2 regions of the Pseudosulfitobacter sp. SM2401 genome follow, and region 2 is predicted to be linked to the other one. Evidence: riboswitches for the same ligand, from Rfam matches in the RefSeq annotation. Region 2 holds a riboswitch; the other holds the start of a gene.
The links. Region 2 has a riboswitch for cobalamin ahead of ACFIO0_RS00715 (CbtB-domain containing protein). Riboswitches for the same ligand answer to the same signal wherever they lie in the genome.
Positions count from the first base shown of each region.

Region 1: linked by a shared signal. The riboswitch ahead of ACFIO0_RS11685 (DUF1636 family protein) and the one ahead of ACFIO0_RS00715 (CbtB-domain containing protein) in region 2 are both predicted to bind cobalamin.

Region 1 covers NZ_CP170633.1:2,355,374-2,365,516, forward strand. The annotation lists gene ACFIO0_RS11680 (cytochrome P450) at 1-1,147, opposite strand, end outside; cobalamin riboswitch at 1,339-1,554, shown strand; gene ACFIO0_RS11685 (DUF1636 family protein) at 1,659-2,057, shown strand; gene ACFIO0_RS11690 (ABC transporter substrate-binding protein) at 2,135-3,154, shown strand; gene ACFIO0_RS11695 (iron chelate uptake ABC transporter family permease subunit) at 3,151-4,200, shown strand; gene ACFIO0_RS11700 (ATP-binding cassette domain-containing protein) at 4,197-4,961, shown strand; gene ACFIO0_RS11705 (LysR substrate-binding domain-containing protein) at 5,029-5,916, opposite strand; gene ACFIO0_RS11710 (DUF2306 domain-containing protein) at 6,161-6,817, shown strand; gene ACFIO0_RS11715 (helix-turn-helix domain-containing protein) at 6,859-7,479, opposite strand; gene ACFIO0_RS11720 (alpha/beta fold hydrolase) at 7,757-8,713, shown strand; gene ACFIO0_RS11725 (DUF998 domain-containing protein) at 8,787-9,401, shown strand; gene ACFIO0_RS11730 (GFA family protein) at 9,405-9,809, opposite strand; gene ACFIO0_RS11735 (nitronate monooxygenase) at 9,812-10,143, opposite strand, start outside.
Region 2 covers NZ_CP170633.1:132,417-142,559, reverse strand. The annotation lists gene ACFIO0_RS00730 (cobyrinate a,c-diamide synthase) at 1-12, shown strand, start outside; gene cobA (uroporphyrinogen-III C-methyltransferase) at 9-737, shown strand; gene cobF (precorrin-6A synthase (deacetylating)) at 730-1,464, shown strand; cobalamin riboswitch at 1,495-1,707, shown strand; gene ACFIO0_RS00715 (CbtB-domain containing protein) at 1,740-1,922, shown strand; gene ACFIO0_RS00710 (CbtA family protein) at 1,924-2,598, shown strand; gene ACFIO0_RS00705 (hypothetical protein) at 2,629-3,117, shown strand; gene ACFIO0_RS00700 (DUF1636 family protein) at 3,114-3,476, opposite strand; gene ACFIO0_RS00695 (ROK family protein) at 3,530-4,435, opposite strand; gene ACFIO0_RS00690 (ATP-binding cassette domain-containing protein) at 4,432-5,193, opposite strand; gene ACFIO0_RS00685 (sugar ABC transporter permease) at 5,206-6,480, opposite strand; gene xylF (D-xylose ABC transporter substrate-binding protein) at 6,642-7,655, opposite strand; gene ACFIO0_RS00675 (ROK family protein) at 7,835-9,040, shown strand; gene ACFIO0_RS00670 (FG-GAP-like repeat-containing protein) at 9,027-10,143, shown strand, end outside.

The sequences.
Region 1 (10,143 bases), 2.0 Mb from region 2:
GAAACCGAACGCGCCCACCACTCGTTCGCCCCGTGATTGTGTAATCGGGAAAGGCTTGCAAAAACCGGTGCAGTGCAACGCGCCCTTCCATGCGGGCCAGCGTCAGCCCGACGCAAACATGCGGACCACCGGCAAAGGCCAGATGACGGTTCGGCTTGCGGCTGATGTCGAAATGCGCAGGATCTGCAAACACGTCAGGATCACGGTTTGCGGCCCCGATACACAGGTGCAGGTTCGTGCCTTGCGGGATGGTCATACCGCCGATTTCAACCTCGCGCGCGGTCTCGCGATTGCCGAACTGGTTGGGCGAGGCGATGCGCAACACTTCCTCAACCACGCCCGCCATCAAGCCCGGATCGCCCAGCGCCAAGGCGCGTTGATCGGGATTGTCATGCAACAACGCCAGCCCGTTGCCAATCAGATTGGTGGTGGTTTCGTGCCCCGCATTCAGGATGAAAATACAGTTCTGGATCAACTCGATTTCGCTCAGCTGCCCTTGGGTGTCGCCGATGATCAACCGCGTCAGCACGTCGGTTTCAGGATCACCTGGGGTCGCCTTGCGCCGCGCGATCAGGTCCTGAAGGTAGGTTTTGAACTCGCTCGCCGCCGTGTGACCACGCTGTAGTTGCGCATCCGTCAGCACCGGTTCCAGCGCGCCCAAAATCGCCAGCGACCAGTCGCGCAAGGGTGCGCGTTCCTCCATGGGAATGTCGAGCAGATTGCCGATGATCTGGATCGGAATGATGCTGGCGAAATCCTCGATCAAATCAGGCGTGCGGGGCATTTGGGCCAACAGGTGGTCAACCGTTTCGATCAATCCTGATTCCATCCGCGCAATTGCGCGCGGTGCCAACGCCCCCGCCATGATCCGGCGCACACGGCTGTGCAACGGCGGATCGTTGAACACGAGGCTGGTCGTGTGATGTTCAAACAACGGCGAGCCGACACCGAATTTCGGCGCAAATGCTGCCTGTTTGTCAGACGTAAACGTCGCCGTATCCTTATACACCCGCTCCAAATCGCTGTGTTTGGACAGGATAAACGACCCATCCGGTTGCGGATGCACGGGCGCATGTTTCAAAAGCGCATCGTAATATTGAAACGGGTTTTCGTGGAAATCACGCGGAAGGGATGCGAGGGTCAGCATTTAAGCGGTTCATTTCTCAGCAAAATTGGGTGTCTCAAAAGGTCTGTGATCATTTCTATACTGCGCTGCCTGAAAATGAGACAGTTTTATTCATGTAGGCCAAACCAACCCGACCTTCGCAAAATGTCACCGGTCCAACAGCAACAATCAGCCTCCGGTTTGTATTTCGATTGACGACACGGAACGCTATGCGCAAATATCGCCCAGATGGTTCTCAAAACCCGCAAAGGGTGGAGGGATGAAAAGGGAATACGGTGAGGTCTAGCCAATTGGCACCGACTCCGTGACTGCCCCCGCAACTGTGAGCGGCGAGCGCCCCCGAACGATCCACTGGCCAAAAGGCTGGGAAGGATTGGGGAAGCTGTGACCCGCAAGTCAGGAGACCTGCCATCATCAATGAAACTCGAACCGGGCGGGGTGTCCGGACTGGAGGCCATGATGGTTTTTACAGGCAACGCGCCTGCGCACTTACATGTTCCGATCCAAGCCCCGCTGCGCCGCGGAGGGCTGCATGGACCGAACAAAACACACAATTTCCGTAAGCACATCGTGCCGACACAAAGGGACCGACTGTAAACCCGGCCTTGAACTGATCGCACGCCTGCGTGCCGCATTAGACGCGGCAGGCGGGGTGTTCGCAGCTGATTTAGAAATATCTGGCGTTGCCAGCATGGCAGGTTGCGACCGGCCGTGCACTGTTGCCTATCACGCGACGGCAAAAGCCACCTACCTGTTTGGGGACATTGCCCCGGATCAGGATATGTCCGATCTGGTGGCGTTTGCAGATCAGTATCGCGCCCGCAACGATGGCTGGTTTTCCCCCACAACGCCCCCCGAAAAACGACACAGCGCACCACTGGCAAAAGTGCCTGCCGCCCTCATTTACGCAAAAGACGAATGTGTCCAATGACCAGCCGTTTCAGCAGCGCCCGTCGCGTATTTGCGCATTCCAAATCCCCCAGTCTTTCAATTCAGGAGAAAACCAACATGCAGACTGCATTTGCCCTTGTCGCCGCCATCACCGTAAACGCCTTTGCAACGGGCGCTGCCGCGCAGCCTACAGATTACCCGTTGTCCCTGACCAATTGCGGGCGCGACATCACGATTGACCGCGCCCCCCAAAGCACCATCACCATTGGGCAATCGGCAACGGAAATCATCTATGCTCTGGGTCTTGCGGACAAGGTTGTCGCCACCTCGGTCTGGTTCAGCGCAGTTCTGCCGGAATTCGCCGACGCAAACAGCCGGATCGAGCGTTTGGCAGACAACGACCCCAGTTTCGAGAGCGTCGTGAGCAAAAATCCTGATTTGGTCGCCGTCCAGTACGAATGGCATGTGGGCCCGTCTGGCATCGTCGGCACCCACGAAATGTTCGCCGATCTGGGTATCGCGACCTACACGATCCCCGCGGATTGCGACACCAAGGACAACACGACCGGCGGTGACGGCACGCGCACGGGCACATTCACGCCCAGCTCGATTTACAAAGGCATCAAAGAACTGTCGGCGATTTATGACGTTCAGGACGCAGGTTTGGAACTGGTCGCAAGTCTCAAATCCCGTGAGGCGGACGCAATCGAAATGGCGCAAAACCTTGCTCTGCCCGACGACATAACAGCCGCCTTTTGGTTCTCGTCCGCCGATCTTCAGACTGATCCCTACATGGCCGGACGGATGGGCGCGCCGGGGTACATGATGGACCAGCTTGGCATCGAAAATGTCGTGCAATCGGACGAGGAATGGCCGACTGTCGGATGGGAAACGATCGCCCGCGCCGACCCGACAGTTCTGGTCATTGCCGAGATGGATCGCCGCCGCTACCCCGCCGACAACATTGAGGCGAAACTTGAATTTCTGCGCACAGATCCCGTTGCCAGCCAGATGACAGCAGTGCGAAAGGGCCGCGTCGTCGTCATGGATGCCCACGCCATGAGCGCGACCATGCGCACGATATTTGGTCTGGAAACCTTGGCGATGGCACTCAGCACATTCGAGTTCGGGTCTTGACCGATGCCGCAGTACTGACACGCCCGCGCCCCGTCAGACTGGGGTGGCTTGCACCTGTCGTGCTTGTGATTTCGATCATCACGGGTGCTTGCATCGGAGAAACCGGAATACCGGTTGCAACCGTCTTTCAAGTGATCGCCAACAAGCTTTTCGGGGCTGGCTATCCTGTGGGGCGCATTGATGAGGGCATCATCTGGGAATACCGTCTCAGCAGAGCCGTTGTCGCCGCATGTTGTGGCGCGGGGCTGGCGTTGTCGGGGGTCGTGTTGCAGGCCCTGCTGCGCAATGCGCTCGCGGACCCGTATTTATTGGGCATTTCCGCCGGGGCCTCAACCGGAGCTGTCGCCGTCACCGTCGCCGGCATCGGGGCTGGTGCGGTGTCGCTCGCGGTTGGGGCATTTGCGGGCGCAGTTTTGGCCTTTGTCGTTGTGGCGGTGCTGGCACGTGCGGCTGGGGGCGGAACGGGGGTGCAAGCAGCAGGCGTGATTATTCTTGCGGGCATCGCCGGATCGCAGCTGTTCAATGCGCTCACCGCCTTTGTGATTGCAAAATCCGCGAATGCAGAACAGGCGCGCGGGATCATGTTCTGGCTGCTTGGCAACCTATCCGGTGTCCGGTGGGACGACGCGGTTTTTGCCATACCGGCGGCGCTGTTGGGGGTCATCGTTTGCGTTTGGCATATTCGCGCCTTGGATGCGTTCACCTTTGGGGCGGACAGTGCCGCCTCTCTCGGGATTTCCGTGCGGCGGGTTCAGGTTTTGTTGATTGGGATCACGGCGCTGATGACGGCCGTGATGGTGTCGATGGTCGGATCGATTGGCTTTGTCGGGCTGGTGATCCCGCATGCCATGCGCCTCGTTGTGGGGGCGCGTCACGAACGCCTTGTTCCCGCATCCGCCCTGGCCGGAGCGGTCTTTTTGATTGCCTCGGACATCTTGTCGCGCGTTCTTATTCCGGGTCAGGTTTTGCCCATCGGGGTCATCACAGCCCTTGTCGGCGCGCCTGCCTTTGCGCTTATTTTGATACGGGGGCACCATTCAAGATGAGTCTGTCTTGTCACAATCTTGGATGGTCGGTGCGCGGCACATCCATCGTTTCCGGCGTCACCCTAGAGGTGGTCACCGGTGAAACGCTTGGTCTGGTTGGTGCCAACGGGTCCGGGAAATCTACGCTTCTCAAGATGCTGGCGGGCATTCAAAAGCCGCACACCGGATCGGTTTTACTGGCCGGGGTCTGTTGTTCCACGCTGGGCCAACGCGAGATCGCCCGCTCTATCGCATTCGTGGAACAACACGCAGAAACGACGGACCGGATCACTGTGCGCGATGCGGTCGAACTGGGCCGAACGCCGTGGCTTAACGGGATTGGGCGCTGGTCAAAATTTGATACAGCCAGCGTTCAAAGCGCGCTCTGCGCCGTTGAAATGACGTCTTATGCTGACCGTTATTGGCACACGCTGTCTGGCGGCGAACGACAGCGGGTGCACATCGCCCGCTCGCTTGCGCAAGACCCCAAAGTGTTGCTGCTGGACGAGCCGACGAACCACCTCGATATTCGTCATCAACTGTCGATCCTGTCGTTGGTCCACACTCTTGAGATCACCAGCATTGTCGCGCTTCACGATCTAAATCACGCAACGCAATGTGACCGGATCGGCGTGATGCACCACGGTCAGCTTATCGCACTTGGGCGTCCCCACGACATATTAACGCCTGACCTGATGCACCGGACATTTGGCGTCCACGCGCGTTTTGTCACCGACCCACACGACGGCAGCCGGTTCCTGCGTTTTCACCAACCGGCCTGAGGATTACGCCGCACACGAAGGGCACAGGACCATCGGCAATTAACGCGATGGACAACAGGTGTCGTTTCTATCCTAAACCGCGTGCCAACAGATCAAAAACCAAGCGAATTCGCAGATTTGTTTTAAGTTCACGATGGGCGACCACCCAAGTTTCGATTTTGATCGGTTCAAACGCGAGACATGGATTTTCAAGCTCTGGATGGGCCGCCCCGATCTCGATCGGAAGAATGCCAATGCCAAAACCTTGGCGCACAAGTTCCAGAGCAAGCGTTGCACTTGAGGTCGAAAAATTGAAATTTCTGGTGGTCAGATTCACCCCCCGTGACGCCATCAACCCAAGCCGCAGTTCCGGCTGATCGAACCCGACGAATTTCAAACGTTCAAGATCAGCCAGCGTCTTGGGGCGGCCAACCTCATCAAGGTATTGCTTTGAGGCAAAAAGATGCGCGGTTGTGTCACGCAGCCGCTTGGCAAACAGTGTCTCGTCTTTGGGGCGCGCGTGACGGATCGCAATATCAGCCTCACGCCGCCGCAGATCGCTCAGCTTATTTGACGCGATCACCTCGATCTGTAGGTCTGGCGCGGTTTTGCTCAGTTCCTTTAGGATCGGCGGCAGGAAATGCGTCGCCATCAAGTTTGTGGCAGAGATCAACACATGCCCCACGACCGCTTGGGATTGTCCCGTTGCGGCCACGGATATGCTGTTTGCCGCGTCACCCATCGTGCGAAAATGCGCAAGCAATTCGACGCCAGACCGGGTTAGCAAAAGTGCCCGCGATGTCCGTTCAAACAGTGTCACGCCCAGCGCATCTTCGAGACCGGCAACCTGTCTGCTCAGCGTTGGTTGCGTCAATCCAAGTGCACGAGCAGCGGCGGATAACGACCCCTCCTCAGCGGTGACAAGAAACGCCCGCGCTTGGTTCCAATCGAAAGCTGATCGTTTCCACTCCATCATTTACGTATACCAAAACAAGAAAGATGCGCAATTCCGTATTGGCGATCAGAGCTCTATGTTTCGCGCGTCGACTAACTTTAGATGGATAAAACATGACGTTACAACTTGGGTCCCAAAGGCCGCGCATGCCGACGATACCTTGTGCGGATCAGCCCTTTGATCTGATGATGGCCGCGCATGTCCGAGGGCATTTGCCAACCCCACAACGCGCCCTCGCCTTCCAATCTTTGCCAAAGGAAATTCCGTGCGGCATCTAAAAAGAACCGAGTGGATCGCCTTCGCTCTGATCGTCGCTTTTTCATTCATTCCGGCAATTGGCGGTCTGATCCGGGTTCTGGAACTTGCAGGTGGACCGCAAATCGCGCCCGAAAATCCTCGGGCTTTGCTTTCTCCTGCGCCAATCATGCTCCACATTTTCAGCAGTGTTTTGTTCTGCATTGCCGGCGCGTTTCAATTCTTTCCGAGCATCCGGCGTCATCACCCCACAGCGCATCGCCTGATCGGTCGCGTCGTTGCAATCGCGGGCTGTGTCGCAGCGATCAGTGGCTTGTGGATGACACTGTTTTTTGCCTTTCCCGACACCTTGCAAGGGCGTCCACTTTATTGGGTGCGGATCGTTTTGGGGGTCTTGATGATCGGTTTTATCATCGGGGCCGTAATTGCAATCAGGTCGCGCAATGTCTTTCAACACAGTGCCGCGATGCTGCGCGCCTATGCGATTGGTCAAGGTGCGTCGACGCAAACCTTTGTGGGCATCAGTTGGATCATTTTTGTTGGTTACGAGGCAACGGGACCTGCCCGCGACGGGCTGATGATTGGGTCGTGGGTGATCAATCTTTTGGCGGCAGAAATCGTGATCTGGACGGCACTAAGGCCTGCAAATCGATCATCAAAGACGTGATCATTTTGCGGGCAGTGGTGCGTGATCAAACCGTTTAGCATCTAGTCCAGAGTTTGCATCCTGGTCAGACCAGACAGGCCTTTTGTGGGTGTCAGGCCGAACGTTGTCATGGCTGTACGCGCCGTATGCGCCGCATCTGAAAACCCGGCATCGACCCCCGCTATGCCAATGCGCTCGCCTTGATGCGCACTACGGGCAGTCGCCAAAATTGCAGCCCAGATCTTGAATTTCCGAAATGTTTGGCCGGTTGTGGATTTGAAATGCCGCAGGGCTTGTGTCCGTTCCAACCCAAGGCGCTCTGCAAGTTCGATCTGGGACATTCGGACCATGGGGCTGGCATAAATATCCCTTACAATACCCATCACTTTGCGATCCGGAGGGGGGTGCCTCCCCTCAAGCATTGTGCGAAAACGGGTCATAGTTAGGTGGTCCGACGTTTCAAAAACAGTCGGAAACATGCGCCATTCTGCACCCAGCGGTTCAAAATCAGCGGTCTGCGTCGACAGCTGCACGCCATCAAGATAGATGATCTCAGCCCCACCCGAACGGACCACAACACTGTGCGCAACACCGGGCTTTATGCAGACAATTTGCGCGTCCAGTTCTGCTATGTCATTCGCAACACGCACTGGTTCTTGGCACCCGAAAATGACGCACGGCATCAGGTTTTTGTGCAAAGCAAGTGCGCCCGCGTCAAATGAAAACAAATGGTTTTGAAACGTCTTCGTCTGCGCGGGCATATGCGATCCGTCAGTAAAAATGATTGTAAAAAGGGTCCGATCTGTTTTTGATCATACCCGAAATGAAACATCTTTTGACATGGCTTTAACCCTGCCGTGCCCACAGATCGCGCCTTTTTTTGCACGTTCTTTCAAGCGCAAACCTTCGTGCATGTGCAAAGGAGTTGTTCAAATTTGCCCTTACCGGAATGCACAGATTATGAAACGTTTTGCAGCTAACAGCCTGATCGGGATTGTCGCATTGACCATTGGTGTCACCTTCGCCTGGTTCGCCGTACCAAACACCGTCGCAACAGGTTTGCTGAGACTGAACAATATGTCGGCGGGCCTGAGCGCAAAAATTGTAATTACCGAAATTGGCGACATTCATTATCTCGAAGGGGGCCAAGGCGAGACCATCGTCATGGTGCACGGCATCTACGCGCGCAAAGAACATATGGTCGATCTGGCACGTCATTTTGTCGATGATTATCATGTCATTGCGATTGATTTGCCGGGGTTTGGTGACAATGAAAAACGCGCCGATGCGGATTATTTGCTTGCCCAACAGCAGGCAAACTTGGTGGTCGTTCTTGAGGCGCTTGAACTTGAAAACATCCACATTGCCGCCAATTCCATGGGGGCCTATGTGTCGGTACTTTTGGCCACGGCCCGTCCCGATCTGGTGGCCAGCCTCGCATTTATCGGCAGCCCCCTTGGCGTGCCAACTGCGATCAAAAGCGACATGGACATCGCACTTGAACAGGGGCAAATCCCCTTGCTGGTCCAAACCGAGGCTGATTTTCACGCGCGCAACGACTGGCTATCGCCGAATATCCCCTACGTGCCCGGGCCGATTTACAACAGCTGGATGCACAGCGAAATCGCGACGGCCGACAAAAACGCCCGTGTTTGGGATTTTGTGCACAATCGCTCAACGGTTCCCACGGTCTTGGAATTGGCACCCTCGCTGAGCATGCAGTCCCTGATTATCTGGTGCCGCCCTGACCGGATTTTTCACGTCAGCGGGGCGGCGTTGCTTGCCCAAGAGCTGCCAAACGCATCGCTGAGCACTCTGGATGAGTGTGGTCATTTGCCAATGCTGGATCACCCACACTTGGTGGCCGAAATTTATGCGGAGTTCCTCAGAAACCTCACGCTAAATGCCGAGCGTTAACCATGATGACATCAAGTACAACTGCTGACATGCGACAAGAAATCGCTGTTGTTTCAAATCCGGAAAGATCGTCATGAACCCTGCCTCGTTGCTCTTTTGGGCGTCCAGTTTTGTCCTACTGATCTCTGGCGTCCTGCTGCCCGAAGCCATCAGTTTTCTGCGGCCTGACTATAGCTCGATTGCGAACTATATTAGCGAACTCGGCGCAAAAGACGCTAACTATGCGCCGCTCATCAATGTGTTCAGTTTTTTGCCAGTCGCCCTCTCCAGTACGATAGCAATTTTATGTCTGCGGGGACGGTGTTCTGGAAATATCTTGGCCAAAACGGGACTGGTTTTATGGGGCATTGGCTTGTCGGGGGGATACCTCGGCGCGGTTCTTTTTCCTTGCGATTACGGGTGCCCAGCCGAGGGCAGTTCCCGCCAACTGATCCACAACATCGCCGGACTTGTCGCCTATCCGGTCGGAACCATTGGCCTCTTTTTGCTCGCAGCAGGATTGGCGCAAAACCCAGCGACGTCGAAATTTGTAGTCGTCGTTGCGATCCTAACAGCCATTGGCTTTGTGATGATGCTATTGCCCGAGCAGGCTGATTTTCGCGGATTTTGGCAAAGGCTGGCTGACTACTCTATGTTTCTGCTGATCCTGAGCCTTGGGCGGATTTTGCCCCGTACACCCGCCCCATAGCCTCTAATCCGGGAACGCCGCGTGTGCGCAGACTTGCTCTAGATTCGACGCCCACAACGGCTGCTCTGCGGTGAAAATTCTAACCCTTTCGGCGACGTCAACTGGTGCGCTCAGTGATCCCGCCGGAACGATCATCTTGGTTGCGTCGCCATTTATCCACGGAACGCCAGACCCGCAGACTTGGCAAAACGACTTGGAAATGTCCCGTTCGGGGATCTGGTATTTGACGATTTTGTCAACGCCCCCGCACCAGTCAAAACCGTTGATATCCACGAACAAGTTGGACGCAAATGCTGATCCGGTGATTTGGCGGCACTGATCACAGCTGCACAAAAACAGCTTTTCGAAGGTGTTGATTACCTCGAATGACACCGCGCCGCACAGGCAGTTGCCTTTGATTTTCTTCATAATCACGATCCTTTTTTATTTGGCGCAACAAGCCTGCTGATGCGCTGCATTTGATCTTCGGCCTGCGTTATCATTCGGTGCAGGATGTTTTGCGCAGGCTCGATTTTCCGAATAAAATCAGCCGCTTCTCCGACAATCACCGGGGCGATATCTACGTCATCCAGACCCCGAGCAGCCTCAAAACGGATTTGTTCCTCGGCAAGGTTTTGCCTCAGGCCGCCAATGTTTTCGCGCCATTGATGGGTAAAGGAATTGCCCATCGTACGCAGGTTCCAGTCGGATGGCCAATCCAAGCCACGCGCCATGTCAAAGACGCAACTGCGCTCGGTGTCGT
Region 2 (10,143 bases):
GCAGAATCGTGACGGGTTTTGTCAGCTTTGTGGGCTCCGGTCCCGGTGATCCAGAGCTGCTGACGCTTAAGGCCGTGGACCGTTTGAAACGGGCCGAAGCGGTGCTGTTTGACGACCTGTCCTCTGGCCCGATCCTGACCCATGCGGCGGCGGGCGCGGATCTGGTTGGCGTCGGCAAACGCGCCGGTCGCGCATCGCCCAAACAGTCCCACGTGTCGCAATTGCTGGTTGACTACGCGGCCACAGGCGCGCGCGTTGTTCGCTTGAAAAGCGGCGATGGTGGCATGTTCGGTCGCCTCGAGGAAGAAATGGTTGCACTGAAAGCTGCGGGCATCCCCTACGAAATTATTCCAGGAATTCCATCGGCTTGTGCCGCCGCAGCCGCTGCTGGCATTCCGCTGACCCGTCGTTTGACCGCGCGTCGTGTGCAGTTTGTGACCGGCCATGACGTGAACGGCATGCTGCCCGATGATGCGAACTTGACCGCATTGGCCGACCCAAAGGCGACCACGGTTGTGTTCATGGGCAAACGCACGTTTCCCGCCCTTGCCGCGCAGTTGATTGCCCATGGTTTGCCCGCCGACACGCCCGCCTTGTTGGCCGAGGCCGTCAGCACCCCTGACCAAGTTTTGCGCCGCACCACGATCCAACAATTGGCCGATGATTTGGCCTCCGAAATCGGCACCGCCGCTGCCCTGATCCTGTACGGCCCGCTTGCGGATGATGACGATGCGTGAACTGACCCTGATCGGCATCGGGACTGGCAATCCAGACCACCTGACATTCGAGGGCGCGCGCGCCATTCAGCGGGCCGAAACGATTCTGATTCCGCGCAAGGGCGATCAAAAATCCGACCTCGCGGATTTGCGCCGTCAGATCATCGACACTGTCGCGCCAGACTGTGCCGCAAAAATCATCGAATTCGATCTGCCCACCCGCGCAGCTGATGGCGATTATCTGAACAACGTCGATCTTTGGCACGACGCGATTGCCGAGGCGTGGAAAGCGGCTGCCGGCACGGCCGAAACTGCGGCCCTGCTGATCTGGGGGGATCCGTCGCTGTACGACAGTTCGCTGCGGATCGCGTCGCGCCTAACGCCCTACCCCAAGATCAAAGTGATCGCAGGCATCACGTCTTTACAAGCGCTTACCGCCGCCCATGCCATCCCGATCAACGACATTGGCGCGCCGTTTGTTGTGGCCACAGGCCGTCAATTACGCGACCATGGCTGGCCCAAAGATGCGGATACGGCAGTGTTCATGCTGGATGGAAACTGCGCCTTCCAAACCTTGGCCTTGGCAGACTACGACATCTGGTGGGGTGCCTATTTGGGGATGGAGAACCAAGTGATCCGGTCCGGCCCGCTGGCAGACGTCTGTGCGGACATCATCGAAACCCGTGCACAGGCCCGCGCCGATCACGGCTGGATCATGGACGCGTATTTATTGCGCCGCCGCACGTAAGTCGCCTCTTGCGCGACTCGTTCCAAAGCAGTTAGACGTAAAGGGCTTGGTGTTTGTCGGTTTTGTCGACAAACGAAGAGGGAATTGGGTTAGGTTCAAGACAACTGATGCCCAGGCCGCCCCCGCGACTGTATGCGAAGAGCGGGCTTTGAAAATACCACTTGCCCAATGATTGGGTAGGGAAGGTCAGAGCCACGTGATGACACGCAAGCCAGGAGACCTGCCGGGCTGAAACGTAATTAACGCTGTCGGGTGTGACAGCAAGGAGAAGACAGATGAACACGAACGTAAAAGCCATCGCGGCCCCACAAACCTCTGCACGTTCCAACCTGCTGACAGCCGCATTTGCCGTGCTGATGGGCGTTGGAATTATTTTTGTAACCGGCCACGTTCAAGCGGCTGCTTTGCACGACGCAGCACACGACGTGCGTCACGCAACCGGCTTTCCCTGCCACTAAAATGTTTTCACGTCTTGTGACCAGCGCGGTGTTCGCTGGTGCTGTGGCTGGGTTGCTTGTCGCCCTGCTGCAGCTCGCATTCGTGCAACCTGTTCTATTGCACGCTGAACTTTATGAAACCGGTCAGCTGGTTCATTTCGGCGGTCTGCCCAATACGGCGACGCCTGAATTGCCCGGCTTTGATCTGATGCGCAACGGCCTAAGCGTGTTGTTCACGATGATGGTTTATTGCGGCTACGCGCTGATCCTTGTTGCAGTGATGAGCACGGCAGACGACGCTTTGGTCACGCCGCGCATGGGTATGATCTGGGGTTTGGCCGGCTTTGTCGCAGCCCAGCTGGCCCCTGCGATGTCCCTGCCCCCCGAAGTTCCGGGCGTCGCTGCCGCAGACGTTCAACTGCGCCAGTTCTGGTGGTTTGCAACCGTTGCGATGGCGGCTGGTGCGATGTGGATACTGGCCTTTCGATTCAACATGTACGGGATCGCGGCGGCTGCCCTGCTGCTGATGTTGCCGCATATCGTTGGGGCACCGCAGCCTGATGCATTTGCAGGGCCGGTTCCGACTGAACTGGGCGCGCTGTTTGCTGCCCGTTCTTTGGGCATCGGACTGGCGGCTTGGATCATTCTTGGTGCATTTTGCGCGTATTTCTGGAACAAAGAAGGCGAAGCGGCTTAGGCTCTTCGTCCATTCCCAAAGAAGGATCGTATGATGGATCGTCGAATGATGTTGTTGGTGATCGGCTTGGTTTTTGGATCAGGCATCGGTTTTTTGGTGGCCGCGTCTTATGGCGTCACTTTGAATGGTCACGACCATGCCACGGATCACGGCGCGATGCAGAGCAACGGGCATGACCACGCAGCGATGCAACCAATTTCACTACCCGCCGACGACAACGCACCGACAGTCGCGGCAACCGTGGTCAAAGACCCGATGTCCGGCTGGAACCTGCAAATCGAAGTCACGAATTTCCGGTTCACACCGCAAAGCGCCAGCCTGACCCACGTCGACGGTGAAGGCCACGCGCATGCCTATGTGAACGGTGAGAAAATCGCGCGGATTTATGGGAATTGGCTGCACATCGAACATTTGCCCGAAGGCGATGTGACTGTCGAAGTCGAGCTCAATTCCAACGATCACCGCCCCTTGGCTGTGGGCAATGAACTGCTGCGCGTGTCAATTCCGGTGACGAATTAATCCAACGCCGGAATGCGGGCACGCAGGTTGTCGCGCAGCTTGCCCAAAGGGCGCGCGTCTTCGATCCAGCCTTTGGGCAGGTCCAAATACATCTGGCACAGGGTGACAATTTCGGCCTCAAAGCTTTGCGTGTCGATGCTGTCGAACACGTAGCTGCCCTTGCCGGCCCCTTGCAAACCGATGTTGACCGGATGGGTGCAACCGCCCAAACACGGCGTTGCCTCGACCTCGATCTGATCGCTTAGCCCCGCCAGTTTCAGCGCCCCACGGATTTGCGCGCAATCCTGACGCGCACTGCGCCCTTCTGCGCGTTCGCATGTGGCGCAGATCAGCAGCCGGTTTGTCGGGGTATGTGTCATGACGGTGCCTTTGGGGTTTGGAGCCTCAGGCATTTGCGATTTGCGCGCTCAAGTCAACCGGCGTTCAGGCGCAAATAGCGGGCGCAGCCGTACAAGGCGGCGGTGTCTTCGGTGATCAGATACAGTGGAACTTGGCCAAAGCGACCGGCAAACGCGGTGTCTTGGGCTGCGTGCATTGCGATGTCTTGGGCACCCTGCCCTTGCAAAACGGCACGGGCGAGTGAGCCGTTAAAATACAGCCCGCCCAGCGGCATGTATTGGTAGGTCAACTCGCGGCACATGACGCCAAGCGCTTGGGTGAACAACGACAAGGTCGCGCCTTTTTGACTGGTGATGTCCACCGCAGAAAGAGGCGCGTGGCCGAGCAATTGATGCAGCTGTTCCAGCCCTTTGCCTGAAAAAAGCGCCTCGACGGAGGTGTAGCCGTTTGCGTGTACGCCGATCTTTGCGCGCAAAACCTCCATCACGGAACTTGGCAAGCTGGCATGCCCAAGTTCCGCCTCGTAGACCTGCCCGTTCTGGCACAGGCTGACGTTGAAACCAGTGGCAACCCCGACGACCAGCGCCTGCGTGTTCTGCGCGGTAGCCCCGCCGATCTGGTGGATAACACGAGGCGGCAAATCAGGCAGTGCGTATCCAAGTGCTGCCAGATCATTGATCAAAGTGACGCGCGGAATCGTCAGCGTTTGCGACAAGGCGCAGGCGTCGAACTGCCAGTCTTGCCGGTTGGTAAGCTGCCCGTGTCCGTTGGTCACAGGCCCAGCAATCGCCACGCACATCGCCGTCGGTTTGGTGTTGGACTGCGTTGCAAGATAGGTGCCGACGGCGGCAGAAAATCCCTGCACTGCGGTGTTGGCGTAGCGCTGCGTGCTGCCTGTGATCAAGCCGTTCGCATCCGCCAAAGCAAGCCGCGTGTTGGTGCCGCCGACATCAGCGACAAGGGTTGCGCCGATGCTCATTTGCCGTCTGCACCATGTGGGTGTTTGCCCAGGATAATCATGCCGAGCAGGTCATCATCCGTCACGTCCTTGACGTCCACCGTGCCGACCAGTTTGCCGTTTTTCATGACCGATGCGCGGTCACATAAATGCATCACATCGTGGATGTCGTGGCTGATCAAAAAGATGCCGATGCCTTCGGATTTAAGGCGCTCGATCAGTTCGGACACCATTTTGGTTTCCTGTGGCCCAAGTGCGGCCGTGGGTTCATCCATGATCAGGATTTTGGCGTCAAAATACACCGCGCGCGCGATGGCGACGGACTGGCGTTGCCCACCTGACAAGGCCGAAACCGGATCGCTGAATTTCTGAAAATTCGGGTTCAGCCGCGCCATGATTTTGCGGACCTCGGATTCCATCGCATCGTCATCAACGAACCCAAGGGACGTGACCAATTCGCGCCCCAAAAACAGGTTGCTCGCCGCGTCCAGGTTGTCTGCCAAAGCCAGCGTTTGATAGATCGTCTCGATATTGTAGCGACGCGCGTCACGCGGATTGTGGATGGTCGCGACTTTGCCGTTGATCCGGATTTCACCGCTGTCCGCGGCGTAAGCGCCCGAGAGCATCTTGATCAAAGTGGATTTGCCCGCACCGTTGTGGCCCAGCAAGCCCACGACTTCGCCCGGGTACAGATCGACGCTGACGTCATCGACGGCATGAACGCCGCCAAAGGAAATCGACATGTTTTTAAGTTCGACAAGAGGGGTTTGCGTGCTCATTTGATCTCTCCCTTATGCGCCGGTTTTGCGGCGATAGACGATGTCGATGTAGACGGCAAAAACCAGCACCATGCCAACCACGATGGATTGCAGCGGCGCATCCACCCCGACCGAAGCCATGCCAGATTGCAGCGTTTGCATGATCAGCGCGCCGATGACCGCCCCGTAGATCGTACCAAATCCGCCTGATAATGCGGTGCCGCCGATGACGGCTGCTGCGATCACGCGCAACTCGTCCAACGTGCCGAGACCCACGTCAACCGCGCCCAATCGGGCCGAGGCGATGATTGCTGAGATGCCGGTCAGCGCGCCCATCAGCGAGAAAACTTTGACCGTCAAAAGCCGGGTGTTGATGCCGGACAATTCCGCCGCCTCGGGGTTGCCGCCAGTCGCGTAAACGTAACGCCCGAACCGCGTCCGGGTCGACACCAGCGTCATCACAATCGTGACGCCCAGCAGGATGATGACGGGGATCGCGACGCCGTGGTTCAGCACCAGACCGTCGACCATTTCGACGCCGCGTGCTTCGGCAATGCGGGGCAGCGCGCCCTTGGCGATTTTGTAGGAATTCATGATCCAGACGTAGCCAAGGATCAAACCTGCTGCGAGGGCGATCAGGATGCCTTCGGCCCAGACGGGTTTGACGGTAAAGCCGTGGCTGGCCTTGCGACGGCGACTGGCGAGGATCAGACCGACGGCGGCAATCGATGCGACCAGCCCGAATATCCAAGACAGTGTCTCGCCCAAAGTCCCATCCGCGCCGCCGCCCATCAGGCGGAATGACGGATCAAGAGGGGCGACCGTTTGGCCTTGGGTGATCCACCACATCGCGCCGCGGTACACAAGGAAACCACCGAGCGTCACGATGAACGCAGGTACGGTCAGATAGCCGATGATCCACCCTTGCATGGCCCCGATCACAGCACCCATGAGCACCGCAAAAACAGCGGCGATGATCCAGATTGACCAGTGCCCAAGACCAACAATGTCTGGCAGTACGTGCACCTGGATCGCGGCAGCGGCCATGCCGATAAAGCCCAGCAACGACCCCACCGAAAGGTCAATGTTGCGCGTCACGATGACAAACACCATGCCCGTGGCCATGACCGCCACAGAGGCCGTTTGAACCGACAGGTTGAACAGGTTGCGCGGGGTCAAAAACCGTCCGCCAGTGATCAAATCGAACATGATGCACAGAACGGCAAGTGCGCCGATCATGCCCAACAATCGCAGGTCGATGCCAAGCTTGGAGAAGAAATTCTGGGCTGTGTTTTGGTCAGGTTGCATGGTGTCAGCCTTTGCCTATCTGGCGTTTCGTTAGGGTGCGGGAATGAATGGCCTGGCCTTGAGTGACCTTGTTGGTCAACTTTGGCGGCGCTGTTCACATAAATCAAATATCAGGGGGGTTAGGGTGCTCTCCCGATCCATAGACCGGAAGAGCGGGGAGATTAGTTACACGCGGCGTTTGAAGAGCCAGCGCACAGCTTGTCTTTTTCGATCCAGCCTGCGTCCAGAACAACGCCAAGGTTGTCGGCGGTCACAGCGACCGGAGCCAAGAACTTGGATGTCATTGTAGTGCCTGATGGCGATGTCCAATCGGCGGAACCATCGACGGCTTCACCTTTGGCCAAGGCTACGGCGGCTTCACCAGCAGCTTTGCCCAATGCGCGTGCGTCTTTCCAGACGGACACGGTTTGGGTACCGATCGCAACACGGTTCAAGGCAGCGTGATCGCCGTCCTGACCCGATACCGCGAGGCCTTCCATGCCTTGCGCTGTCAATGCAGCGACAACACCGCCGGCAGTACCGTCGTTGGAGGCCACAACCGCGTCGACTTTGTTGTCTTGAGCGGTCAGGATTTGTTCCATGTTGCGTTGTGCGTTGGCTGGAACCCAGCCATCCGTGTAGGCTTCGGCAACGATTGTGATGTCACCGGCGTCGATGGCGGCTTGCAGCACTTCTTGTTGACCGCCACGCAGAAAATCAGCGTTTGGATCGGTTGGTGATCCTTTGATCATCACATAGTTGCCGGTTGGCTGCGCGGCCAAAACGGCGCGGGCTTGCATGCGACCAACTTCGACGTTGTCGAATGTCAGGTAGAACGCGCGGGCGTCTTCGATCAGGCGGTCATAGGCGACGACAGGAATGCCTTCGTCTGATGCCTGTTGCACGGCTGGACCTACGGATGACGCGTCTTGCGCCAGAATGATCAAAGCAGTTGCGCCCTGAGCGATCAGGGATTCGATGTCTGCCAGCTGTTTGCCGGATGATGATTGCGCATCAGCAGAAATGTATTTTGCACCAGCTGCGTCAAGCGCGCCTTTGATTGCGGCCTCATCTGTTTTCCAGCGTTCTTCCTGGAAATTGGACCAGCTTACGCCAACAATGATATCGTCGGCCCATGCGGCTGTGGACAGCATAACGCCTGTCGCAACAGCGGCTGCAGTTTTCAATAGTTTCATGTGTTCCTCCCAAAACTTATTGACCAGCCACGTTTTGGGCTGGGTCGGATTATTTGTACCGCATTAAATTTGATTTGCAAATTAAATTGGACAGAAAATGAAATTTGCATCATCCTTGGCCCGGACGCACTAAGAATATATAGCGTTTTCAAGGGAACTGGGTGGGACTGAATTACGCCATGGCATTTGGACATCAGCGGGAACAAGGGCGGCGGATGCTGCTACGCGAGATTGAACGCCATGGGCGAATCCCTCGGATTGACCTGTCAGAGGTCACGGGAATCAGTCGCGCGACGGTCACAACGATCACCGCTGACCTGCTGCGCGACGGCCTTATTCAGGAAATTCCGCGCGAGGCAGATGCCGATATGCGCCGCGGGCGCCCGCGTGTTGATCTGAAAATCGACGGCTCTGCGCACATGGTTGCGGGCATCAAAGTGTCCGATACCTCGATCTCGCTGATGCTGCTGGATTTTGAGGGCACGCAGCTGGCCGAACTTGAGGTTCCGATGGACAAAGGTGCCAAGCCAAGCGCGGTTCTGGCGGAGCGGATCAAGGAAGCGACCACGTCGTTGGCCGCCTTGATCGGCAAATCGCTGGCGGATCTGTCTGGCATCGGCGTGGGCCTTGCCGGCGTCGTGGATGCGCAAAACGGCACGGTCTATTGGTCACCGTCTTTGCAAGACAGCAACATCAATTTCCGCGACATCCTCAGCGAAACATTGGGTGTGCCCGCCTATCTCGACAACGATGCGAACCTCGTGGCGATGGCAGAAAAGACCTTTGGGTTGGGCCGCGAACATTCCGATTTCATCGTCGTCACGATCGAAAGTGGCGTGGGCATGGGGATCGTGCTGAACAACCAGATTTATCGCGGCACACGCGGATGCGGTGCCGAATTTGGCCACACCAAAGTGCAACTCGAAGGGGCCATGTGCCGCTGCGGTCAACGTGGTTGCCTAGAGGCTTATGTCGCCGATTACGCCCTCGTGCGCGAGGCGGCCAGCGTTGGCCTGATCGACGCCGACGTCCCTGCAGAACACCGGATCGAAGTGCTGCTTGCGGCGGCCAAGAACGGCACCCCCATGGCCGAAAAGATCGTGCAACGTGCGGGTCGCATGTTTGCCCTGGGTCTGGCCAATCTGGTGAACATCTTTGACCCCGAATTGATCATTCTGTCAGGCGAGCAAATGCAATTTGACCACCTGTTCGCCCAGGAAGTGATCGAGGCAATGCGCACGTCGATTGTGCAGATTGACAAGGCCCCACCGGATGTTGTGATCCACAAATGGGGCAACCTGATGTGGGCACGTGGTGCTGCGGCCTACGCCTTGGATTTTGTGCATGAGATGGCCGCAAAGGACCCGAACCATGATGCGGTTTAGCACATTTGCCCTTTGCGCCCTGATCGCCGCACCGGCGCAGGCAGAGCCGATGTTTCGCCCCGTAAGCGTCCCCGAACACCGGTACACCGGCGGTTGGGAACATTTTGTCGGCGGTGGCCTCGCTGTGTTTGATTGCGACGATGACGGCCGTCTCGATTTGCTGGCTGCAGGGGGCGCATCGATGCCGTCATTGCTGCGCAACACCAGTGCGGATTTGGGGAAAATCTCGTTCGAAGCCATCGACGTAGATGCCCTTCAAATCGCCGGAACAACTGGTGCCTACCCTTTGGACATCAACAGCGACGGCACTTTGGATTTGGTCGTGATGCGCGTGGGGCCTGACGTTGTTTTGCGCGGCGACGGCGCTTGCGGCTTTGCACCCATGGCCCTCAGCGGTGTCACATTTGGCGACCAATGGACCACCGCGTTTTCCGCAACTTGGGAAGGCGACAACGCATATCCAACCATGGCATTCGGGCATTACGTTGATCGCGCAGACCCCGACGGCCCGTTCGAGGCATGCGACACCAACACGTTGGTCCGCCCCGCCGGATCGGACTACGTTGCATCCACCCTCGCCCCCGGTTTTTGCCCACTTTCGATGCTGTTTTCCGACTGGTCACGGGGCGGCGACGCCGATCTGCGCATCAGCAACGACCGCCACTATTACGTGCGCGGCGGCGCCGAGCAAATGTGGAAAATGGCCCCCTCGCCTCGGCTGTTTTCCGAGGCTGATGGTTGGGTCAATCACGAACTCTGGGGCATGGGTATTGCCGCGCGCGACCTGGATCGCAACGGGTTGGCAGATGTGTTTCTGTCCTCGATGGGGGATCAGAGATTGCAGGAATGGTCGGGCCTTGGCGCTGAATTCAAGGACGTGCCATTCGATCGCGGGGCCGCCGCGCACCGTCCCTACACAGGCGGCGATGGGCGCCCCTCGACAGGATGGCACATCGCGTTGGGCGACGTGCAAAACGACGGGTTTGACGATGTTTTCATCTCAAAGGGCAACGTGCAACAGATGCCCGGCAGCGCGATGGATGACCCCAACAACTTGCTGATCCAAACCGAAAACGGCCAATTCGAGGAACATGGCCAAACCG